3 regions of the Pseudomonas sp. CYM-20-01 genome follow, and region 1 is predicted to be linked to each of the others. Evidence: predicted binding sites of a transcription regulator. Region 1 holds the regulator's gene; each other region holds the start of a gene.

Region 1 (3,095 bases):
TCGTGCCAATGGCAACAAGGTCACCGCGCCTCGTCCACGCATCGACATGGTTATCCAGCCGAAGAAGAAGGCCGAGTAATGGCAACCCTGAAAGCCCAGCATCTGGCCAAGGCCTATAAAAGCCGTCAGGTCGTGCGCGACGTCAGCCTGTCGATCGACAGCGGCCAGATCGTCGGCTTGCTCGGCCCCAACGGCGCCGGCAAGACCACTTGCTTCTACATGATCGTCGGTCTGGTCCAGGCGGATCAGGGCCGTGTCCTGATCGATGACCTGGACGTGAGTCACCAGCCAATGCACGGCCGCGCACGGGCCGGTATCGGCTATCTCCCGCAGGAAGCGTCGATCTTCCGCAAACTGTCGGTGTCGGACAACATCATGGCGATCCTCGAGACCCGCAAGGAACTCGACCGTGACGGCCGTCGCAAGGAGCTGGAAAGCCTGTTGCAGGAGTTCCATATCAACCATATCCGCGACAACCTCGGCATGAGCCTGTCCGGTGGTGAGCGTCGTCGCGTGGAAATCGCCCGCGCACTGGCCACTGCCCCCAAGTTCATCCTGCTGGACGAGCCGTTTGCCGGCGTCGACCCGATTTCGGTCGGCGACATCAAGCAGATCATCCATCACCTCAAGGCCAAGGGCATTGGCGTGCTCATCACCGACCACAACGTCCGTGAGACGCTCGATATCTGCGAAACCGCCTATATCGTCAATGACGGCCAACTGATTGCCGAAGGTGATTCCGCTACCATCCTGGCCAATGAACTGGTCAAGGAAGTGTACCTGGGTCACGAGTTCCGCCTGTAAACACCGTGGTGTCACGGCGTTCGCCAAGGTGCGCGGGAGTCAATGAAAACCTCCGGATTTTTATTGTTACCGCGCTCTAGGCAAAGCACCCGACATCAGGCATATAATTTGCTTATGTTTGGCGCTCACGCGCCCTGTCGTGGATGGCGCATTGCGCCGGCGAATAAGGTGTTAAGCCCCTGCCATGAAACCATCGCTAGTCCTGAGAATGGGCCAGCAGCTGACGATGACACCGCAGCTGCAACAGGCCATCCGCCTGCTCCAATTGTCGACCCTGGACCTGCAACAGGAAATCCAGGAGGCCCTGGAGTCCAATCCGATGCTCGAACGCCAGGAAGAAGGCGACGACTTCGATAATGCAGACCCGCTGGCCGATAACATCGAGCAAAAACCCAATTCCGACGTGCAGGAACCCTCCTACCAGGAAACCGCCCCCACGGTGGACAACCTTGAGGAAGGCGAATGGAACGAACGCATTCCCAACGAGCTTCCGGTCGACACCGCCTGGGAAGATGTCTACCAGACCAGCGCCAGCAGCCTGCCCAGCAATGACGATGACGAGTGGGACTTCACCACCCGCACCTCCGCCGGCGAGAGCCTGCAGAGCCATCTGCTGTGGCAACTGAACCTGGCACCGATGTCGGATACCGATCGCCTGATCGCCGTAACCCTGATCGACTGCATCAACAATCAGGGTTATCTAGACGAGACGCTTGAAGAAATTCTTGAAGCCTTCGACCCCGAACTGGATATCGAACTGGACGAGATCGAAGCCGTCCTGCACCGCATCCAGCAGTTCGAGCCATCCGGTATCGGCGCGCGCACCCTCAGCGAATGCCTGCTGCTGCAACTGCGCCAGTTGCCGGCCAAGACCCCATGGCTCGCCGAGGCCCAGCGCCTGGTCACCGACTACATCGACCTGCTGGGCAGCCGCGACTACAGCCAGTTGATGCGCCGCATGAAGCTCAAGGAAGACGACCTGCGCCAGGTCATCGAGCTGGTACAGAGCCTTAACCCGCGCCCCGGCTCGCAAATCGAGTCCAGCGAAGCCGAATACGTCGTCCCCGACGTGATCGTGCGCAAGGACAACGAGCGGTGGCTGGTGGAGCTGAACCAGGAGTCGGTGCCACGCCTGCGGGTCAACCCGCAATACGCCGGTTTCGTCCGCCGCGCCGACACCAGCGCCGATAACACCTTCATGCGCAACCAGTTGCAGGAAGCCCGCTGGTTCATCAAGAGCCTGCAAAGCCGCAACGAAACCCTGATGAAAGTCGCCACCCAGATCGTCGAGCACCAGCGCGGCTTCCTGGAATACGGCGACGAGGCGATGAAGCCGCTGGTACTGCATGACATCGCCGAAGCGGTGGGCATGCATGAGTCGACCATTTCACGCGTGACCACGCAGAAATTCATGCATACCCCACGGGGTATTTATGAACTGAAATACTTTTTCTCCAGCCACGTCAGCACCTCCGAAGGCGGCGAATGCTCGTCAACGGCGATCCGCGCGATCATCAAAAAACTGGTTGCGGCGGAAAATCAGAAAAAGCCATTGAGTGACAGTAAGATCGCTGGTTTACTGGAGGCACAAGGCATTCAGGTCGCCCGTCGAACCGTCGCCAAGTACCGCGAGTCCCTTGGGATCGCGCCTTCCAGCGAGCGTAAGCGTTTGATGTGACGGGCGGGCCACAGCGTTCCAGTGGCAGGCGCCTTTGCCTGCCGCTTTATGCACTGGCAACGAAGGAGAAGCTGTATGCAAGTCAACATCAGTGGACACCAACTGGAAGTGACCAAGCCCCTGCGTGAGTACACCGAAAGCAAGTTGAACAAGCTTGCAGGGCATTTTGACAAGATCACCAACGTGCAGGTCATCATGGAGGTCGATAAGCTCAAGCAGAAAATCGAGGCCACCCTGCACGTACCGAATGCCAAGCTCGTCGCCAATGCGGAACATGAAGACATGTACGCGGCGATCGACTCGCTCTACGACAAGCTGGACCGCCAACTCATAAAGCATAAGGAAAAGAATCTGCACCTGATGCAAGGTACAGGTCGTTAACTCTCCCCCCATGATCCGACTTGAAACCATCCTGACCCCCGGCCGTTCCCTCGTGAACGTGCCGGGTGGCAGCAAGAAGAAAGCCCTCGAACAAATTGCCAACCTGATCGCACGCGAAGTGCCGGATCTGGAGATGCAAGATGTCTTCGATGCGCTGATTGCCCGTGAAAAACTCGGTTCCACCGGTTTTGGCAACGGCATCGCCATTCCTCACTGCCGCCTCAAAGGCTGC
Region 2 (3,095 bases), 2.8 Mb from region 1:
CCAAATCCATCCTGCGGCCACTGCGGGCAGTACTTCAGCGTTCTAAACAGCGACTCCGAGTAAGGATTATCGTTGCTTACCCGGGGTCTTCCTCTCGATGGCGTGATACCCAGGTCGTACATCTTGGTCAGTAACGTCACCGATTTCATCGGTGCGCCATTGTCCGAGTGAAGCACCAGCGGCTGACGCCAGCACTTCTCTCTAGTGACACTTCGTTGCAGTAGGACAGCGGCTTTTTCACCGTTTTCTGCTTCGTAAACTTCCCAGCCCACAGCCTTTCGGCTGTAGATATCTTCGATCAAATACAGGTAGTAAAACTTCCCACGAACTGGCGACGGCAGGTACGTGATATCCCAAGACCACACCTGATTGGCGGCTGTCGCCGCGTAGGTGGTGGGTGCTTCATGGCGATGCGGGCGTTTGGCGCGGGAACGATGCTGCTGCTGATCTGCCGCACGCAGCACTCGGTAAAAGGTTGCCTCCGATGCCATGTAACGTCCCTCGTCAGCGAGCCGTGGCACGATCTGGCTCGGTGGCAGATGTGCGTAGGCCTTGCTGTTGCACAAGGCCAGGATGGCTTGGCGCTCAACATCAGTCAGAGCATTATTCGGCACTGGCCTCACCGTCGTGGTGCGCCCATCTGCCAACAACGCTTCGGGCAGGATCCAGCGTTGTAGCGTGCGTAGCGAAATACCGACTTCTAGACACGCAGGCGCCCTGCGGGCGCCCGCAGTGATGGCTTCGGTGAGCCAGTCGACGAGAAGATGCCGTTCTGGCAACAAGGTCAATTGTCCTCGTCGTCGCTCCCCCAGTAGGCATTGAGCTTTTTCGCAGCACCAGCAATGCGACTGTTTCAGCCAGCGCTGCATCCTTTCGGCGCAGCTCACGCTCCAGCTCCCGAATCCGGTTCTTATCCTCCTTGGTCTCACCAGCGATTCCTTTTTTCAGCGCTGAGTGATTAGTGCTGTTGGCAATGAAAGCTTTGCGCCAGCCGTCAATTTGCTCAGGGAAAATACCGTTGCGACGGCAATACTCACTCAGCTCCAGCTCCGACAAAGCTGATGATTCGATGACTGCCATGAGCTTGGATTCGGCAGACCAACTTTCAGGCGACTGCTTGTTTTCGGACAACTGAGAACCTCTGGCAGCAGCTTGCTTACGCCAATAATGAAGAGACATGTCGCTACAACCTTCACGGCGCGCGACCTCCGACGCTGACAGGCTCAGGGGCGGAAGCATCATTTTCAACAGCGCAGCTTTGCGTTCTTCTGAATAGAAAGGCATGACCTTACTCTTGCCGCCCCCGGAATACTTTTAAAAAGCGGAGGACACGACAACTACCCTGACACCGGGGGGTGGTTTGCTCTGGCTCTGGCTCTGGCTCTGGCTCTGGCTCTGGCTCTGGCTCTGGCTTTTGATCTGCTTTTGATTTTGATCTTAGGCGCCCCGTCAAACACGCTGGCCGGAATTCGGCAGGGATTTGGGGGGTAAACCGGCAGGGATGCCGGTTTAGCCGCCCCGCGCCATGGATGGCGCGTGGCGGCGGCCCCCCAAATCACTGTCGGATTACGGGCACACCGAGCCTGGGCGAGGTGCCGAGTGTTGGGGCAAGAGCGTTTTGCTTACTTTTGCGCTTTTCAAAAGTGAGCCGCCGTAAGGGCGGAACCATAAGCCGCCGTTGCCCAAATAATGGATATACACACAAAACCCAAAACCTGGCCCAACTCTTGCTCTACCTCCAGTTGCTGCATCCCCGACCCCCATGCAGTGGAGACCTTTACCTATGCCAGTCGCCCCCAATTCGCTCCTTCAGGCTGCCCCCGCGGCCAAGCCTCAAGCGCCCTCTGCCAACCCACCGGCAGCGGCTGCGGACCCACGGGACAAGGGCCCTGGCTTCGCTCAAGTGTTTGCCAACCAGGCGTCCAAACCTTCGGTCAAGACCGACGACAGCTCGGCCAAACCCACCGCAGGCAAGTCGTCCGATGCCAGCGCCAAGCCTGCAGCGGGCAATGACAAGCCTGCCGCCAGCACGCCAGCCGTTGCCGATAGCGGCAATACCTTGCCTGCCACGCCGCCGGCCAAAACCGACGACAGCGCCAGCAAGGATGATGACGCGCCAGCCGACCCGACCCTGGTGCAGCAGCCTCCGGCCGACCCGGTGGTCGACCCGGCATTGATTGCCACCGTCACCCCGGTAGCCGTGCCGGTGCCGGTTGAAACACCCGCGCCCGTTACCACCGCCAAGGATGACAAAACCCAGCCAGTGGTCGCGGCGCCGGTCGCCGCGACCGAGGAGGCCAAGCCCGCGTTCGATCCGGAGGCTGATCCCCTGGATGCCATGCCAGCCGTACGCCTGGCGATGGAGCAGGGCGGTCATGTATCGGCCAGCAGCCAGGCGCAGGCAAAAAGCGCTCCGGCACCGACTCAGGATCAACCCACCGCCGCACAGAATTTCGCCGCCGGCCTGGCCAATATGGTCGATCAGCAAGCCACCAAGGACAGCACCGACCAGGGCGGCGACAAGGCTTTCAGCGGGTTGATCGAAGACGGTCTCAAGGACCTGAAGAACGCCAGCAGCGACACCCGTGTCGATGACTTCGCCAACCGCCTGGCCGCATTGACCCAGGCGGCCACGCCGAAAACCGCCAACGCCTTGCCACCGGTGACCAATGCACCATTGGCCATGCACCAGAGCGGCTGGACCGACGAAATCGTCAACCGGGTGATGTACCTGTCCAGCGCCAACCTCAAGTCGGCGGAGATCCAGTTGCAACCCGCTGAGCTCGGCCGCCTGGATATCAAGGTCAACATGACCGCCGACCAACAGGCCCAGGTCAACTTCATGAGTGCCCACCCGGTAGTGCGTGAAGCGTTGGAAAGCCAGTCCGGGCGCTTGCGGGAGATGTTTGCCCAGCAGGGCATGGGCCAGGTGGACGTGAACGTGTCGGACCAGTCCCGTGGGCAGGAGCAACAACAGCAGCAGGCCCAGACCCGTGGTGTGAGCGGTAGCGGCGGGCGCGGTGGTGACAATGGCGACAGCGGCAACCACCTTGATGTGGCTGAAGCCGTGACGCCGGTCACCTCAACCGTAATCG
Region 3 (3,095 bases), 640 kb from region 1:
CACCAACTGAGTGCGTTGGGCACGCAGATGGTCGGCCAGATGCTCGACCGCCATGCCCCGACCCGCTAAATCCCAGGCAAAAAAAAGACCTCCCGAGGGAGGTCTTTTTTCGTCACGCCGCTCTTAAGGACGCAGCGCTACCGGATCAGCAGCTGTAGTACAGCTCGTATTCCAGTGGGTGTACGAAGGTACGCACCTTGATTTCTTCTTCGCTTTTCAGGCCGATGTAAGCGTCGATGAAGTCGTCGCTGAACACGCCGCCTTTGGTCAGGAACGCACGGCCCTTGTCCAGTTCTTCCAGGGCTTCTTTCAGGCTGCCGCACACTTGTGGGATCTCTTTGGCCTCTTCAGGCGGCAGGTCGTACAAGTTTTTGTCGGCGGCGTCGCCTGGGTGGATCTTGTTCTGGATACCATCCAGGCCGGCCATGACCAAGGCAGCGAAGGCCAGGTATGGGTTGGCTGCTGGGTCCGGGAAGCGGGCTTCGATACGGCGAGCACGCGGGCTGGACACGTAAGGAATACGGATCGAGGCGGAACGGTTGCGAGCCGAGTAGGCCAGCATTACCGGTGCTTCGAAACCTGGGACCAGACGCTTGTAGGAGTTGGTCGACGGGTTGGTGAAGCCGTTCAGGGCCTTACCGTGCTTGATGATGCCGCCGATGAAGTACAGGGCGGTGTCGGACAGGCCGGCATAACCTTCGCCAGCGAAGGTGTTCTTGCCATCTTTGGCGATGGACAGGTGAACGTGCATACCCGAACCGTTATCGCCGTACAGAGGCTTAGGCATGAAGGTAGCGGTACGGCCGTAAGCCACGGCAGTGTTGTGTACGCAGTACTTCAGGGTTTGTACTTCGTCAGCCTTGGCAACCAGGGTGTTGAACTTCACACCGATTTCGTTCTGACCGGCAGTGGCCACTTCGTGGTGGTGCACTTCGATGACCAAGCCCATGTCTTCCATGGCGTTGCACATGGAAGTACGGATTTCGTGGTCGTGGTCGAACGGCGGAACCGGGAAGTAGCCACCTTTGATACCTGGACGGTGGCCATGGTTGCCGCCTTCCACGTCCTGGTCGGACATCCAGGAGCCTTGTTCGGAGTAGATCTTGAACATGGAACCGGAGATGTCGGACTTGAACTTCACTTGGTCGAAGATGAAGAATTCTGGCTCTGGGCCCACGAATACGGTGTCACCGATACCGGTGGACTTCAGGTATTCCTCGGCACGCTTGGCGATCGCACGTGGGTCGCGGTCGTAGCCTTGCATGGTCGAAGGCTCGATCACGTCGCACACCAGGATCAGGGTGGCTTCTTCGGTGAACGGGTCGAGCACGGCAGTGCTGTCGTCCGGCATCAGGATCATGTCGGAGGCTTCGATGCCTTTCCAGCCGGCGATGGAGGAACCGTCGAACATTTTGCCTTCTTCGAAGAAAGCTTCATCCAGCGCGTCGCGAGCCGGCATGGTCACGTGGTGCTGAGTGCCTTTGGTGTCCGTGAAGCGCAGATCAATCCATTTAACGTCATGATCTTTGATGAGTTGAACCGACTTCGACATAGTGTCCTCCGGGTGGCTTCGGGCTGGGGTAGTGGAGTTAGCCCTTAGAATGTGGGTGATGCCGGCGCGGATACTCCGCCATGGCAACCTGCCTCACAAGAGAGCAAATTGCATGCCAGTGCGCCAACATGGGTTTTCTGCTCCAAAAACGCCCCTATAAAGGTGCATTGCGACAAAAGCCCAAAAATAGCGCACCGCAATGTAGCGCAAGGATGCGTAAATGCACCTCTTTAGTGCGTTGCGCTTGCGATGCATATTAACTGGTTAAACCTTGAGCGATTTCCGCTATAATCCGCGCCCCCCTTTTTCAGCAGGCCCGGCGCGCGCTGTTTCCATGAAATTAATCGTTAAAGTCTTCCCCGAGATCACCATCAAAAGCCGACCGGTACGGACGCGTTTCATCCGTCAGTTGGCCAAGAACATCCGTGCCGTGCTCCGTGACTTGGACCCGGCTGTGGTGGTGAACGGTGTGTGGGACAACCTCGAGCTGGAAACCCGTGTCACCGAGCCCAAAGCCTTGAAGGACATGACCGAGCGCCTGAGTTGCATGCCGGGCATCGCGCATTTCCTGCAGGTCGATGAGTACCCGTTGGGCGACTTCGACGACATCACCGAGAAGTGCAAACAGCACTATGGCAGTGAGCTTGAAGGCAAGATCTTTTCGGTGCGCTGCAAGCGTGCCGGCAAGCACAGCTTCAGCTCCATGGATGTCGAGAAATACGTCGGCAGCAAGCTGCGTCGCGAGTGCGGCGCCGCCGGAATTTCCCTGAAAGCACCGCAAATTGAAGTGCGCATGGAAATTCGCGACCAACGGTTGTTTGTGATCCACAGCCAGCACAACAGCATCGGCGGTTACCCGCTGGGCGCCCTGGAACAGACCCTGGTACTGATGTCCGGCGGTTTCGATTCCACGGTGGCGGCCTACCAGATCATGCGTCGCGGCCTGATGAGCCACTTCTGCTTCTTTAACCTGGGCGGGCGTGCACACGAATTGGGCGTGATGGAAGTTGCGCACTTTATCTGGAAGAAGTACGGCAGCTCCCAGCGCGTGCTATTTGTGAGCGTACCGTTCGAGGAAGTGCTGGGCGAAATTCTCGGCAAAGTCGATAACGGTCATATGGGCGTGGTATTGAAGCGTATGATGTTGCGCGCTGCCTCGCGGATCGCCGACCAGTTGCAGATCGACGCGCTGGTCACCGGTGAAGCGATCTCCCAGGTATCGAGCCAGACGCTGCCGAACCTGTCGATCATCGATTGCGTTACCGAGAAGCTGGTACTGCGCCCACTGATCGCCAGCCACAAGCAGGACATCATCGACCTGGCAGAAGAAATCGGCACCGCCGACTTTGCCAAGCACATGCCTGAGTACTGCGGGGTCATCTCGGTGAACCCCAAGACCCACGCCAAGCGTCACCGCGTGGAGCATGAAGAGAAAGAATTCGACATGGCGATCCTGGAGCGTGCGCTCGAGAACGCCAAGCTGGTCCCGATCGATCGCGTCATCGACGAACTGGGCCAGGATGTGAAGATCGAAGAAGTCAGC

Evidence for each region. Region 1 encodes sigma-54, which starts transcription at its own class of promoters, with help from an activator protein. Its sites were predicted from a motif close to ANTGGCATNNANNTTGCTNT; they were not measured.
Region 2: a site for sigma-54 is predicted at 1,715-1,734, ahead of M2497_RS22895 (flagellar hook-length control protein FliK). Genes of this name have one in related genera too.
Region 3: a site for sigma-54 is predicted at 1,653-1,672, ahead of glnA (type I glutamate--ammonia ligase). Genes of this name have one in related genera too.

What each region holds. Positions count from the first base shown of each region.
Region 1 is NZ_AP025169.1:1,224,808-1,227,902, reverse strand. It holds gene lptA (lipopolysaccharide transport periplasmic protein LptA) at 1-79, shown strand, start outside; gene lptB (LPS export ABC transporter ATP-binding protein) at 79-804, shown strand; gene M2497_RS05385 (RNA polymerase factor sigma-54) at 989-2,482, shown strand; gene raiA (ribosome-associated translation inhibitor RaiA) at 2,558-2,863, shown strand; gene ptsN (PTS IIA-like nitrogen regulatory protein PtsN) at 2,874-3,095, shown strand, end outside.
Region 2 is NZ_AP025169.1:5,067,498-5,070,592, reverse strand. It holds one part of gene M2497_RS22900 (IS3 family transposase) at 1-825, opposite strand, end outside; one part of gene M2497_RS22900 (IS3 family transposase) at 824-1,284, opposite strand; gene M2497_RS22895 (flagellar hook-length control protein FliK) at 1,784-3,095, shown strand, end outside.
Region 3 is NZ_AP025169.1:584,680-587,774, forward strand. It holds gene M2497_RS02625 (DUF6124 family protein) at 1-69, shown strand, start outside; gene glnA (type I glutamate--ammonia ligase) at 146-1,552, opposite strand; gene thiI (tRNA uracil 4-sulfurtransferase ThiI) at 1,887-3,095, shown strand, end outside.